DNA from 2 places in the Micromonospora sp. NPDC049645 genome. Region 1 is predicted to be linked to the other one. Evidence: riboswitches for the same ligand, from Rfam matches in the RefSeq annotation. Region 1 holds a riboswitch; the other holds the start of a gene.
What was found. Region 1 has a riboswitch for S-adenosylmethionine ahead of thrC (threonine synthase). Riboswitches for the same ligand answer to the same signal wherever they lie in the genome.
Positions count from the first base shown of each region.

Region 2: another riboswitch for S-adenosylmethionine. It lies ahead of AB0J33_RS13345 (ABC transporter substrate-binding protein); the one in region 1 lies ahead of thrC (threonine synthase).

Region 1 is NZ_JBFAOI010000003.1:376,284-381,754, forward strand. Features, by position in the region: gene AB0J33_RS10305 (GNAT family N-acetyltransferase) at 1-875, opposite strand, end outside; gene thrC (threonine synthase) at 1,183-2,469, opposite strand; SAM riboswitch class I at 2,480-2,615, opposite strand; gene AB0J33_RS10315 (hypothetical protein) at 2,782-5,471, opposite strand, start outside.
Region 2 is NZ_JBFAOI010000004.1:398,799-404,269, forward strand. Features, by position in the region: gene AB0J33_RS13330 (Na+/H+ antiporter) at 1-249, shown strand, start outside; gene AB0J33_RS13335 (amino acid ABC transporter ATP-binding protein) at 272-1,018, opposite strand; gene AB0J33_RS13340 (amino acid ABC transporter permease) at 1,015-1,788, opposite strand; gene AB0J33_RS13345 (ABC transporter substrate-binding protein) at 1,828-2,727, opposite strand; SAM riboswitch class IV at 3,001-3,112, opposite strand; gene AB0J33_RS13350 (amino acid transporter) at 3,199-5,157, opposite strand; gene corA (magnesium/cobalt transporter CorA) at 5,312-5,471, shown strand, end outside.

The DNA.
Region 1 (5,471 bases):
TTCTCCGCCTTGGCGATGAGGCCGAGCCGGTGCCCACGATGAGCCGGGTCGACGATGGTGATCTGCTGGAAGGCGTGCCAGTCGGTGCTGGCGCCCACGTCCAGCAGCGTCCAGGCGACCAGCCGGCCGGACGCCTCGTGCCGCATTCCGAGGTGGTAGCGCCGCCGGCCCCGGGCGTCCAGCGCCCGTTCGTTGCCGCGGATGCGCTCGGCGTCCACCTGCTCCGGCTCCCACTGCACGTCACCCATGGGCGCGTCCACCATCAGCCGGCCGTCGAGGTAGGCGATGTCGGCGACGTACTCCTGCGGGGTCGCCCCCTGCCAGCAGACCGACTGGTAGCCCTCGGCTCGCGGACGGGCCTCGGCGAGCGCCGCCCGCAGCGCGATCCGGTCGATCTCACCGACGTGCAGGCGGCGACGCACCTCGGCGAGGGCGGGGTGGGCTCCGGTCGCGGCGGCGAACGCGTCGCCGGCCACGTTGCGGGCGGGTCCGCCGGGCAGCGCGGAGACGGCCATCGCCACGACCCGCTTGCGGCCGTGCTCGCGCAGCAGGCGCACCCCGTACTCGTGCAGGGCCCGGCCGACGCCGCGACGCCGCAGCTCGGGATGCACCAGCAGGTCCGCGGTGGCGTTCTCGGTGTTGTCGAGCTGCGGCAGGTCCAGTTGGAGGTAGCCGGCCGGTACGCCGTCGAGTCGGGCGAGTGCCCAGAGCGACCGGGTGCCGGGCATCGGCGTGTGGAACAGCGCGTCGAAGCGACGCCGACAGGAGGGCGGGAAGTCGGGCAGATCGGCGTCGTTGGCCGCCGACCCGATCCGGTACGCCTCGTCGACCGACGTCCGGTCGGCGCCGTCGAACGACGCGATCGTGATGCTCATGCCGCTGAGGGTGCACCCCGGAAAAGCGATCGGGCCAGCGAATTAACCGCTGGCCCGATCGAACGTGGTCGGGAGGGACACTCGCACAACGCCTCCGGCGTTGGGTCGCAAGAACTTCAAAAGTCTTCGGCGAAATGCCCTCCCGCACGGAGCATCTTGCGCCGTCCGGTTCCTGCCGTCAAGTCCGTAGGGGCGGGTTTTCCACACTCACTGCGAAAAGCCAGTTACCCGGCGGATCCGCCTGGTCCTCCGACCGGGTGGCCGCCCATCCCCCACTCGGAGAGCGGCCGGCGCGCGCCGGGGCGCCTCAGCCGAGCAGGCCGGCGTCGCGGGCGGCGCGCAGCGAGGGCTTGATGTGGTGGGTCGGCCCGACCTGGCCGGCCACCGCGTCGATGGTCTTGAGACCCTCACCGGTGTTGAACACGACGGTCTCGGCCGCCGGGTCGAGCCGACCGGACTCGACCAGCTTGCGCAGCACGGCCACGGTCACCCCACCGGCGGTCTCGGCGAAGACCCCGGTGGTACGGGCCAGATCACGGATGCCCGCCCGGATCTCGTCGTCGTCGACGTACTCCATCCAACCGCCGGTGCGGCGAACCGCCTCCAGGGCGTAGAGGCCGGCGGCCGGGTCGCCGATGTTGAGCGACTTGGCGATGCCGGTGGGCTTGACCGGGATGATCGTGTCGGTCTCGGCGTGCAGGGCGGTAGCGATCGGGTTGCAGCCGGCGGACTGCGCGCCGAAGACCTTCCAGCCACCGGCCGGCGCCTCGACCAGGCCGATCTCCACCAGCTCGGAGAACGCCTTGTCGATCTTGGTGAGCAGCTCGCCGCTGGCCATCGGGATGACCACCTGAGCCGGGATCCGCCAGCCGAGCTGCTCGGCCACCTCGTAGCCGAGGGTCTTGGAACCCTCCGCGTAGTACGGCCGGACGTTCACGTTGACGAACGCGGTGTCCTCGAACTCGTCGGTCTCCACCAACTCGCCGCAGAGCCGGTTGACATCGTCGTACGAGCCGTCGATGGCGACCAGGTCGCCGCCGTAGACGGCAGTGGTGATGACCTTGCCCTGCTCCAGGTCGCTGGGGATGAAGACCACCGACGGTACGCCGGCGCGGGCGGCGTGGGCGGCCACCGAGTTGGCCAGGTTGCCGGTCGACGCGCAGGCGAAGCGGCTGAAGCCGAGCGCCTTGGCGGCGGTGAGCGCCACCGAGACGACCCGGTCCTTGAACGAGTGGGTGGGGTTTGCGCTGTCGTCCTTGACCCACAGCGGCGCGGTGATGCCCAACTCGGCGGCGAGGTGCGGGGCCGCCACCAGCGGGGTCAGCCCCGGGTCGAGGGTCACCCGGCTGGCCGGATCCTGACCGGCGGGCAGCAGGGCGGCGTACCGCCAGATGTTCTGCGGGCCGGCCTCGATCTGCTCCCGGGTGACGGTGGCCAGTGCGGCGAGGTCATAGTCGACTTCCAGCGGACCGAAACACTCGTAACAGGCGTGCTGGGCGGCGAGTGGGTAGCGGGCCGAACAGGCACGGCAGACCAGGGCGCGGGCGGGGCTGGCGGAGGTGTCGATGCCGGATGCGGCGAGCGTCGACGTCATGTCGAGAGTCCTCTCATCTTTCCCCGCATCGCACGGTGCGGCGGGGACGGAATTGGCACCTGCCCCGCGGGTCGCTCAGCGGTGAGCGCGCGGGGTGGTTGCCGGGGCGTCGTCGGGCCGTATCCCTCAGCCCCTCTGGATGAGGTATTCAGTTGTGCCGTCGAGTCTACGCAATACCACGCGGGACGCCCACGGGTGTCCCGCGTGGTGAGCAGTCCCACCAGCCCCGCCACGAACGGACCCACGGGATCCCTGCCGCACGGGCGGCGGTGGCCGGGGCGAGTCGCCTCACCCCGGCCACCAGGTCGTGCGTCAGTTCCCCGGGTAGGGATCTCCGCAGTCGCGGCCGTTGGCGTAACCGGGAACGTTGACGAAGGCGATCGCGTCGTACGCCACGTCAACGGTGCCCTCCGCCTGGGCGACGATGTTGTCGAGCTGGACCTTGGCGCCCGGGTAGAGCCACGTCCACCCCAGCGACACCCACTTGTCCTCCCAGTTCGCGGAGTTCTGGTCGATCGAGCAGACGATCTGGTTGTCGGAGCCACCGGGACCGCCGTCGCCCTGCGAGATGATGTAGTCCACCTGTTCGTTGGCGCCGTGCGAGGGCAGGTGTACGACGATCTCGTAGTCGTCCGACGGCAGGTCGGTCGTCCAGGTGCCCAGCACCCGGTGACGCTTGTACTCCTCGCTGCCCCCGGAGTCACCGTCGTACGAGTGGGTGAACCAGGTGTGCCCCAGATAGCCGGCACCGACCTGGTGCAGGTCCACCTGGCCGTACAGGGCGGCGTTCGAGCCGAAGGGGCTGCCGGTGCGCAGCGTGAACTTGCCACCCCGGGGCTGTGGCGCACACCCCAACCGGTTGAAGCTGGAGTCCCCGTTGCTGTCGTCGATGACTGCGGCGACCGTGCCGATGTCGGCCTTGAACGGTGTGCAGGCGGTCGGATAGACCCGCAACAGCGGTGGCTCGGACGAGAACAGCGGGAACGCCAGTCGCTCCTTGGCGCACTTGGCGGCACACCCGTCGCTCCAACTCGTCGTGCCGTGCCACCAGCAGTTCGAGTTGTCGGACGGGCAGGCGTTGAGGACGTTGGGAGTGCAGTAGTTGACAGTGCCGCAGAACTGGTAGCGACCGGGCAGCTGGAGCTGGTTGTTGGAGTTGGTCCCGAAGGCCGGCGGCAGGTACTTGTCGAACGGTTCGATCCACTGCCACTGCGGCACCTCGGCCCAGCCCATGATCTTCTCCGGGTACGACCAGTCGGCCGGGTGGCTCGCGTCGTCCTTGTCGACCCGGAGGAACGGGTCGCGGGTCGCCTTGTACTGCGGGTTGGCCGGGTTGTTGAACCAGCCGACGCCGTATGGACCGCCGGTGTTCTGGTAGACGCCCGAGTTGTAGCCCCACACGGCCAGGTACCAGTTCTCGATGAAGGCCGGGTTGCCGTTGTTGACCATGGATCCGGTCCGCGCCACCTCCAGCCACTTCGCCTGGAGGATCGCCATGCCGGCGGCGATGTTGGCCTGGTAGTCCATCGCGATGGCCTGTTGCTGGTAATAGTTGTAGGTGGTCTGGCCCCGGGCCATGCCGTCGGTCACCTGGGAGATGCCGTAACCGCAGTCCGCCGACGAGTAGTCGATGATGCGGATGTCCTCCTCGTGTGCCCGGTGACCGTAGTAGTCCGAGATCAGCGGGTTACCCGCGTCGCCGGGCACGGCGTGCCACGACGCCTGGGCCAGGTTGGTCTCCTGCGCGAGGATCGCCAGCATCAGCTGCGCCGGCACGTTCGGGGCGTTCGTCGGCTTCTTGAACATCACCTGCGGCTTGTAGGGCTCGCCGGCGCCCGGAGTGCTCCGATCGTTCAACAGCACACCGTTGGCCGCCTGGTCGACTGCCCACTCGACCTGGTTGGCGCTGGGCTGGAGAACCTGGGTGGACAGCTCGTTACGACCGATCACGCACTTCGGCTGGCCCGGGTCGGTGATCGGCGGCAGGTCGTCCAGTGCGGCGGCCATCGGGCCGGTGAAGGTCGGCCGGGCCACGTCGGCGGGGGCCCGGCGCTCTGATCGCACCGTGCCGGACTGGGTCTTGCCGCTGACGGGCGACTCGACCGAGACCCGCAGAACACCGGCCGCCGCCTTCCGGCCCGCCATCCGCTCCCGCGTCTGCTCGACCGACAACCCCTGCACGACGAGGTGCCCCTGCTGTGAAACGGCACGGGCCGGCCGACTGCTGCGCAGCAGACGCAGGTCGCGGGCGGCACCGGTGGCGATCCCGGTCACGTCCCCGACCAGCGCGTTGCGCCCCTCGGACAGGCCGAAGAGTTCGAGCCGCTTCCCGGGCGAGGTCCCGAGGTGCGTCGTTCGGCCGGCCCGATGCCGGTAGGCGGCCGATCGCTCGACACCGCCCTCCGACTTGAGCGTCACCACGTCGAGGGCGGCGTCGGCCGTGGCCCGCAGGCCGTAGGGCTGGCCGCCCGGCCGCGCGACGACAGTCGGCCGGCCGTTCTGGGCGACGCGGACGACCTCGCCACGGATCACGCCGTAGTCGCCGTCCGGCCCGGGGGCCGGATTGGTGAGCTGCGCCTTGACCCGCCGGGTGCTCACGACCTTGCTGGCGGCTGCGTCGACCGTCAACAGGTCGGTCTGCTGCTGGTCCAAGCCGATGGCTCGGGTCAGCAGGATCCGGTCGTCCGGTCCGCAGCCCGGGTTGAAGTAGGCGAGTTGGACGTCGTCGGCAATCTTTCGAGCGGCACCGGTGCGGACGTCGACGACGGCCGCGAGCGCACCGGCGCTCACCAGAGCCGGCTTGTTGGTGGCCATGACCGGCGCGTAGACCACGGCGGCGTACCGGCCGGAGCCGGTCAGGCAGACGTAGCCGGTCCAGGCGCCGGCCTCGGTCCGCCCGCCGGTCAGGGTGGCCAGCCGCGACCAGGCGAAGGCGTCCTTCTCCCGGGCGATGTAGAGGTGGAAACCGTCGGTGTCGCCCGATCCGGTGACCAGGACGTCGG
Region 2 (5,471 bases), on a different contig from region 1:
CAGGAGGCGGTGCAGCGGCTGGAGTCCGAGTACCGACGGCACCTGGCGGATGTCGAGGAGGGGTGTGGAAGTAGCGCGGACGAGCGCCGCCTGGAACGCCGGCTGCGCCTCGGGGTGCTCGCCCACAAGCGTCGGGAGATCACCCGACTGCGGGACAACCGGGAGATCGACGACCTCGTGCTGCAGGAACTCCAGGCCGCGCTGGACAACGAGGAGATCCGGCTGCTGGGACGCGGGCCCAACGAGTGAGCCCGCCGCCGAACGGCGCGGCTCAGAGCACCTGGTCGAGGAACCGCCGCAGCCGTGGGTGCTCGGCCCGCTCGAAGATCGCCTCGGGTGGTCCGGCCTCCAGCACCACACCCCGGTCCATGAAGGCGACGGTGTCGGCGACCTGCCGGGCGAAGCCCATCTCGTGGGTGACCACCACCATGGTCATCCCGGCGGCGGACAGGTCGGCCATCACCCCGAGGACACCCTTGACCAGCTCCGGATCGAGCGCCGAGGTCGCCTCGTCGAAGAGCATCACCTCGGGCCGCAGCGCCAACGCCCGGGCGATCGCCACCCGCTGCTGCTGACCGCCGGAGAGCTGCGCCGGTCGGGAGTTCGCCTTGCCGGCCAACCCGACCAGCTCCAACTGGGCGCGGGCGACCGCGTCCGCCTCGTCCTCGCCGAGCTTGCGCAGCCGGCGCAGCGCCAGCGTGACGTTGCGCAGAACGCTCATGTGCGGGAAGAGGTTGAACTGTTGGAACACCATCCCCACCCGCTGCCGCAGCGCGTCCGGGTCGTCGCCCAGCACGGTGCGCCCGTCCAGCAGCACGTCACCGCGGTCCGGCTCGATCAGCCGGTTGACGGTGCGCAGCAGCGTGGACTTGCCCGAGCCGGACGGGCCGATCACGCAGGCCGTCGCACCACGGGGCACCGTGAGGTCGACGCCGCGCAGCACCCGGTTCGGGCCGAAGGCGAGGTGCACGTCGCGTACGTCGAGGCTGACCGAGGTGGTCGTTTCGGTGGTGGTCATCGCCGGTCTCCCCGGGTGGCGGTGGGCAACAGTGCGTCGTCGTCCTCGTCGTCGGGCGCGGTGGCCGGCCGACCGTTGCGCAGCCGCCGGTCGATCCAGTTGACGACGTGCGTCAACGGGACGGTCAGGGCCAGGTAGCAGAGGCCCGCCAGCAACAGCGCCGACTCGTTGCCGGTGGTGGCCGCGTAGTCCTGCCCGATCCGGAACAGTTCCCGCTGGCTGGCCACCAGGCCGAGGAAGTAGACCAGGCTGGAGTCCTTGATCAGCGCGATGAGCTGGTTCACCCAGGCCGGCAACACCCGCCGGACGCCCTGCGGAATGATCACCAGCCGCATCGCGTCGGCCCAGGAGAAACCGAGGGCGCGGGCGCCCTCCAACTGAGCGGCCTCCACCGACTGGATACCCGAGCGGAAGATCTCCCCGATGTACGCGGCGGCGATGAGGGACAGCGCCAGGATGCCCAACGGGTAGGGGTCGGGCCCCCAGACCTGCATGCCCAGCGGGGCCAACCCGACCCCGATCAGCAGGATCGTCGCGGCGGCCGGCAGCCCCCGGAAGACGTCGGTGTAGACCCGCGCCGGCCAGCGCAACCAGCGGCTACGGGAGATCCCGGCGACGGCCAGCAGCAGGCCGAGGACCGAGCCGAGCAGGGCGGCGGAGACCGCCAGGATCAGGGTGTTGGGCAACCCGACGGTCAGCATCTCGGGCAGCGCCTCGCGCATCGCGTCGGCGTCGAAGAAGGTTTCCCACAGGGTGCTCAACGGATCCATCGGTCGCCTCTCCTACCGCCCTGCTCGCTCGTCACCGGCTCAGGACGCGGCCGACGCGGACGCCGACGGAGCCGTCGGCCCTGTCGGCGTGGCCGACGCCCCCGAAACCTTCACCGTGCCGCTGCCCGGCGTGAAGTCCGCCGGGATGGGCCGGCCGGGGTAGTACTGCGCCTGCAACCGGCTCCAGGTGCCATCGGCGATGACCTCGTCGAGGCCCTTGTTCAGCGCCTCGCGCAGCTTGTCGCTGCCCTTGGCCACGGCGTACGCGGTCGGTGCCGGGCTGAGCTGCTTGGCGGCCACGGTGATCTTGCCGTTGCTGTCGGCGGCCGACTTCTCGCCGATCTCCGCCGGGGCGATCCAGGCGTCGGCGGTGCCCGCCTTCAGCTGGTTGATCGCCCCGTTGTAGTCCGGCACCCGCACCGGGTCGAGCTGCTTGCCGGTGGCGTAGTCGTCCTGGACGGTGCCCTGCACCACCACCACCCGCTTGCCGGTGAGCTGGTCGAAGCTGGTGATCGGCGAGCCGGCCGGGACGTCCAGGCCGAAGTAGCCGAAGTCGTAGCCGTTGCCGAAGTCGACGGTCTTCTTGCGCGCCTCGGTGATGGTGATCGAGGAGCTGCCGACGTCGAACTTGTGGTTGTTGACCTGGCTGAGCAGCGCGGAGAAGTCGGTGCCGACGAACTCGACCCGGAGGCCGAGCCTGCCGGCCACGGCGGTCAGCAGGTCGTTGTCGAAGCCGGTGAACTTGCCGTCCTTGAGGTACACGTTCGGTGGGGCGTCGGTCAGGGTGCCGGCCCGCAGCACGCCCGGCTGCGCCAGCCCGTACGGGTTGGCGGTGGCGTCGGACGAGCTGTCGTCGCCGCAGGCGGTGAGGGCGGTGGCGGCCAGGATCGTGGCCGCGCCCAGGGCGGCGGCGCGGGTCAGGGCAGGAAGGAATCGCACGGCTGTCTCCGAAGGGTGGTGTCTCGGCGCGCACGGGCGTGCGCCGCCGACGGCGCGCCCGATGGGCGTACCGGTGGAAAGGAGTGCGGGAAGGGGTGTGCTAGAGCGCGATGCCGCGACAACAGGCGGCGCTGCACATTCGCATCATGTCCACGTGCCGTCGCCGGGTCAGTGCGGGCGAGGGCCAACCGGCGCGGACGTCAACGACGTCGGTCGGTGCGGGGCTGCTGAGGATGCGCATGGTTCTCCCGGGTCTGTGCTGACCTGGGTGCCAGGCCACGCTTGCACCGACGTCGTGCCGGTGCCTGGTCTTCACCCGGGGCACCCCACCGCGGAGGAGGGTTGCCGGCCAGCGAGCCGGGGCTTCGCGCTGGCGCTCATGACCTGCGCCGAGGCTAGCAGCAGGAACGGGTGTGTCGTCCAGTCGTTATGACCACGCTCACCGTCCGCGACGAGCTGACCGCTCGCAGCTCAGCCGGCGTGCACGTGCGGTCGCCGGTGCGGGTCGGGCTCCTGGCGACGCAGGATCTCCCGGGTGACCGAGGCGATGGCGCCCTGCCCGAATGCCAGGTAACGCAGGAAGTTGCGAACCGGGCCGCCCTCGGACCACTCGAAGTAGATGTGTGGACGCCGACCACTGCGGTCACGGATCTCCAGCAGCAGGGCGGCGAGCGCGGTGGGCACCGACGAGCTGGCCAGACTGAGCACCGGGAAACGGCCGTCGAGCACGCTGCCGCGGACCAGCAGCTCGGTTTCGAAGTCGGACGGGTCGGTGACCTTCACCTCGACGAATATCACGTCACCGTCGTCGGGGAAGTCGTTGTCCGCCACGGTCTGGGCCAGCTTGGCGCGGTACTCCGTCTCGTCCCGCCGATCGGGCTCGTGCGCGATGAGGCGGATCCGCCGGCCGGCGCGCTCGTCGATCATCCGGGCCGCCGTGGGATCCAGGTCGACCCGGTCGACGCGCAGTTCGTAGGCCCGCATCAGCCGGGACAGCACCGACACCACGATGATCGCGCTGATGAAACAGATGGCGATCTTGACGCCGTCCGGGCGTTCCACCACGTTCGCCAGCGTGGTGTAGACGAAGATCACCGCGATGACTCCGAACGCGACGCCCCGGCCGCGCTGACGCCGCCGTAGCGTCGCGAGCGTCACCGCCGTCGCGGCCGAGGTGATCAACACCAACACACCGGTGGCGTACGCGCCGCCCTGCGCGTCCACGCTGGCCTCGAAGACGATCGTGATCAGGAACGCCACGGCGGTGAAGACCAGCACCAGCGGCCGGACGGCTCGCGCCCAGGTCGGCGCCATGCCGTACCGGGGGAGGTAGCGCGGCACGAGGTTCAGCAGACCGGCCATCGCCGAGGCGCCCGCGAACCAGAGGATCCCGATGGTGGACAGGTCGTAGACGGTGCCGAACACCTCGCCGAGGTGCGCGTGCGCCAGGTAGGCCAACGCCCGGCCGTTCGCCGGCCCGCCCGGCTTGAACGCCTCGGGTGGGATCAGCACGGTGGTCGTCACGCTGCTGGTGATCAGGAAGACGCTCATGATCAACGCGGCGGTGGTGAGCAGCCGGCGGGCGCCACGGATCCGGCCCAACGGTCGCGCCTCCGAGTCCTGCGGGTCGCCCCGGACGCTCGGCATCACCGCGACCCCGGTCTCGAAGCCGGACAGGCCCAACGCCAGCTTCGGAAAGACCAGCACCGACAGCCCGACCACCAGCCACGGATCGCCGTGCCCGGTGGTCAGCATGGTGGTCCAGTCCCGGACCGCGGTCGGATGCGTCACCACCCGCCACAGCGCGTCGACCACCACCACCGCGTTCAACGTCAGGTAGACCGCGACCAGGACGACGGCGATCCCGATGGCCTCGGTGAATCCCTTGAGGAACACCGCGCCCAGCAGCGACACGAGCAGCAGCGTGACCAGCACCTCGTGCCCCTTGAGTCCGTTCGGCCAGAACGGGTTCTCGTCGATGTGCGCGGTCGCGTCGGCGGCCGAGAGGGTGATGGTGATGATGAAGTCGGTGGCCGCGAAACCCAGCAGCACCAGCACCAGCAACTTGCCCGGCCAGTAGCCGAGCAGACGTACCAGCATCGCGATGGAGCCCTCACCGTGCGGGCTCTCCACCGCCACCCGCCGATAGACCGGCAGCGCGCCCAGCAGGGTCACCAACACCAGCACCAGGGTCGCCACCGGCGACAGCGCCCCGGCGGCCAGCGCCGCGATGCCCGGCTGGTAACCCAGCGTGGAGAAGTAGTCGACACCGGTCAGGCACATCACCTTCCACCACGGGTGGTGCCGGTGCTCCGGCGGGCGCCCGTGCGGCCCCGGGTGCTGCACGGCCTGGTCCGAGCCAGCGGCGAGCAGCCACCCCCGCAACCGGCCGGCGCGTCTGTCGACCTTCACCGGCGCGTCCCCCGTCATCCCGCCCACGGTCACCGTGAGTATCCGCCCGTCGGGTCGTCGGCGTCCGCCGGTGCGCGGAACCCGGCCGACGCCACGGCGGGTTTCGGGCCCAGGACAGGGGGGAAGCAGCGCTCCGGGCTGGACCGGACGGCACCGGGGGAGGGGACAGGGCATGGTCGGCGGCCGTCGCTTCCGCCCGGGTGGTGGCTTCGGCCGCCAACTCGACGAGTACGAGACGAGGGTCGGCGTGCCGCCGCCCACCGAGTCGCCCGCCCCGCCGCCCGGCGGCCTGGTGGACAGCGCGGTCTACCTCCGAGGGCACCGGTTCGCCT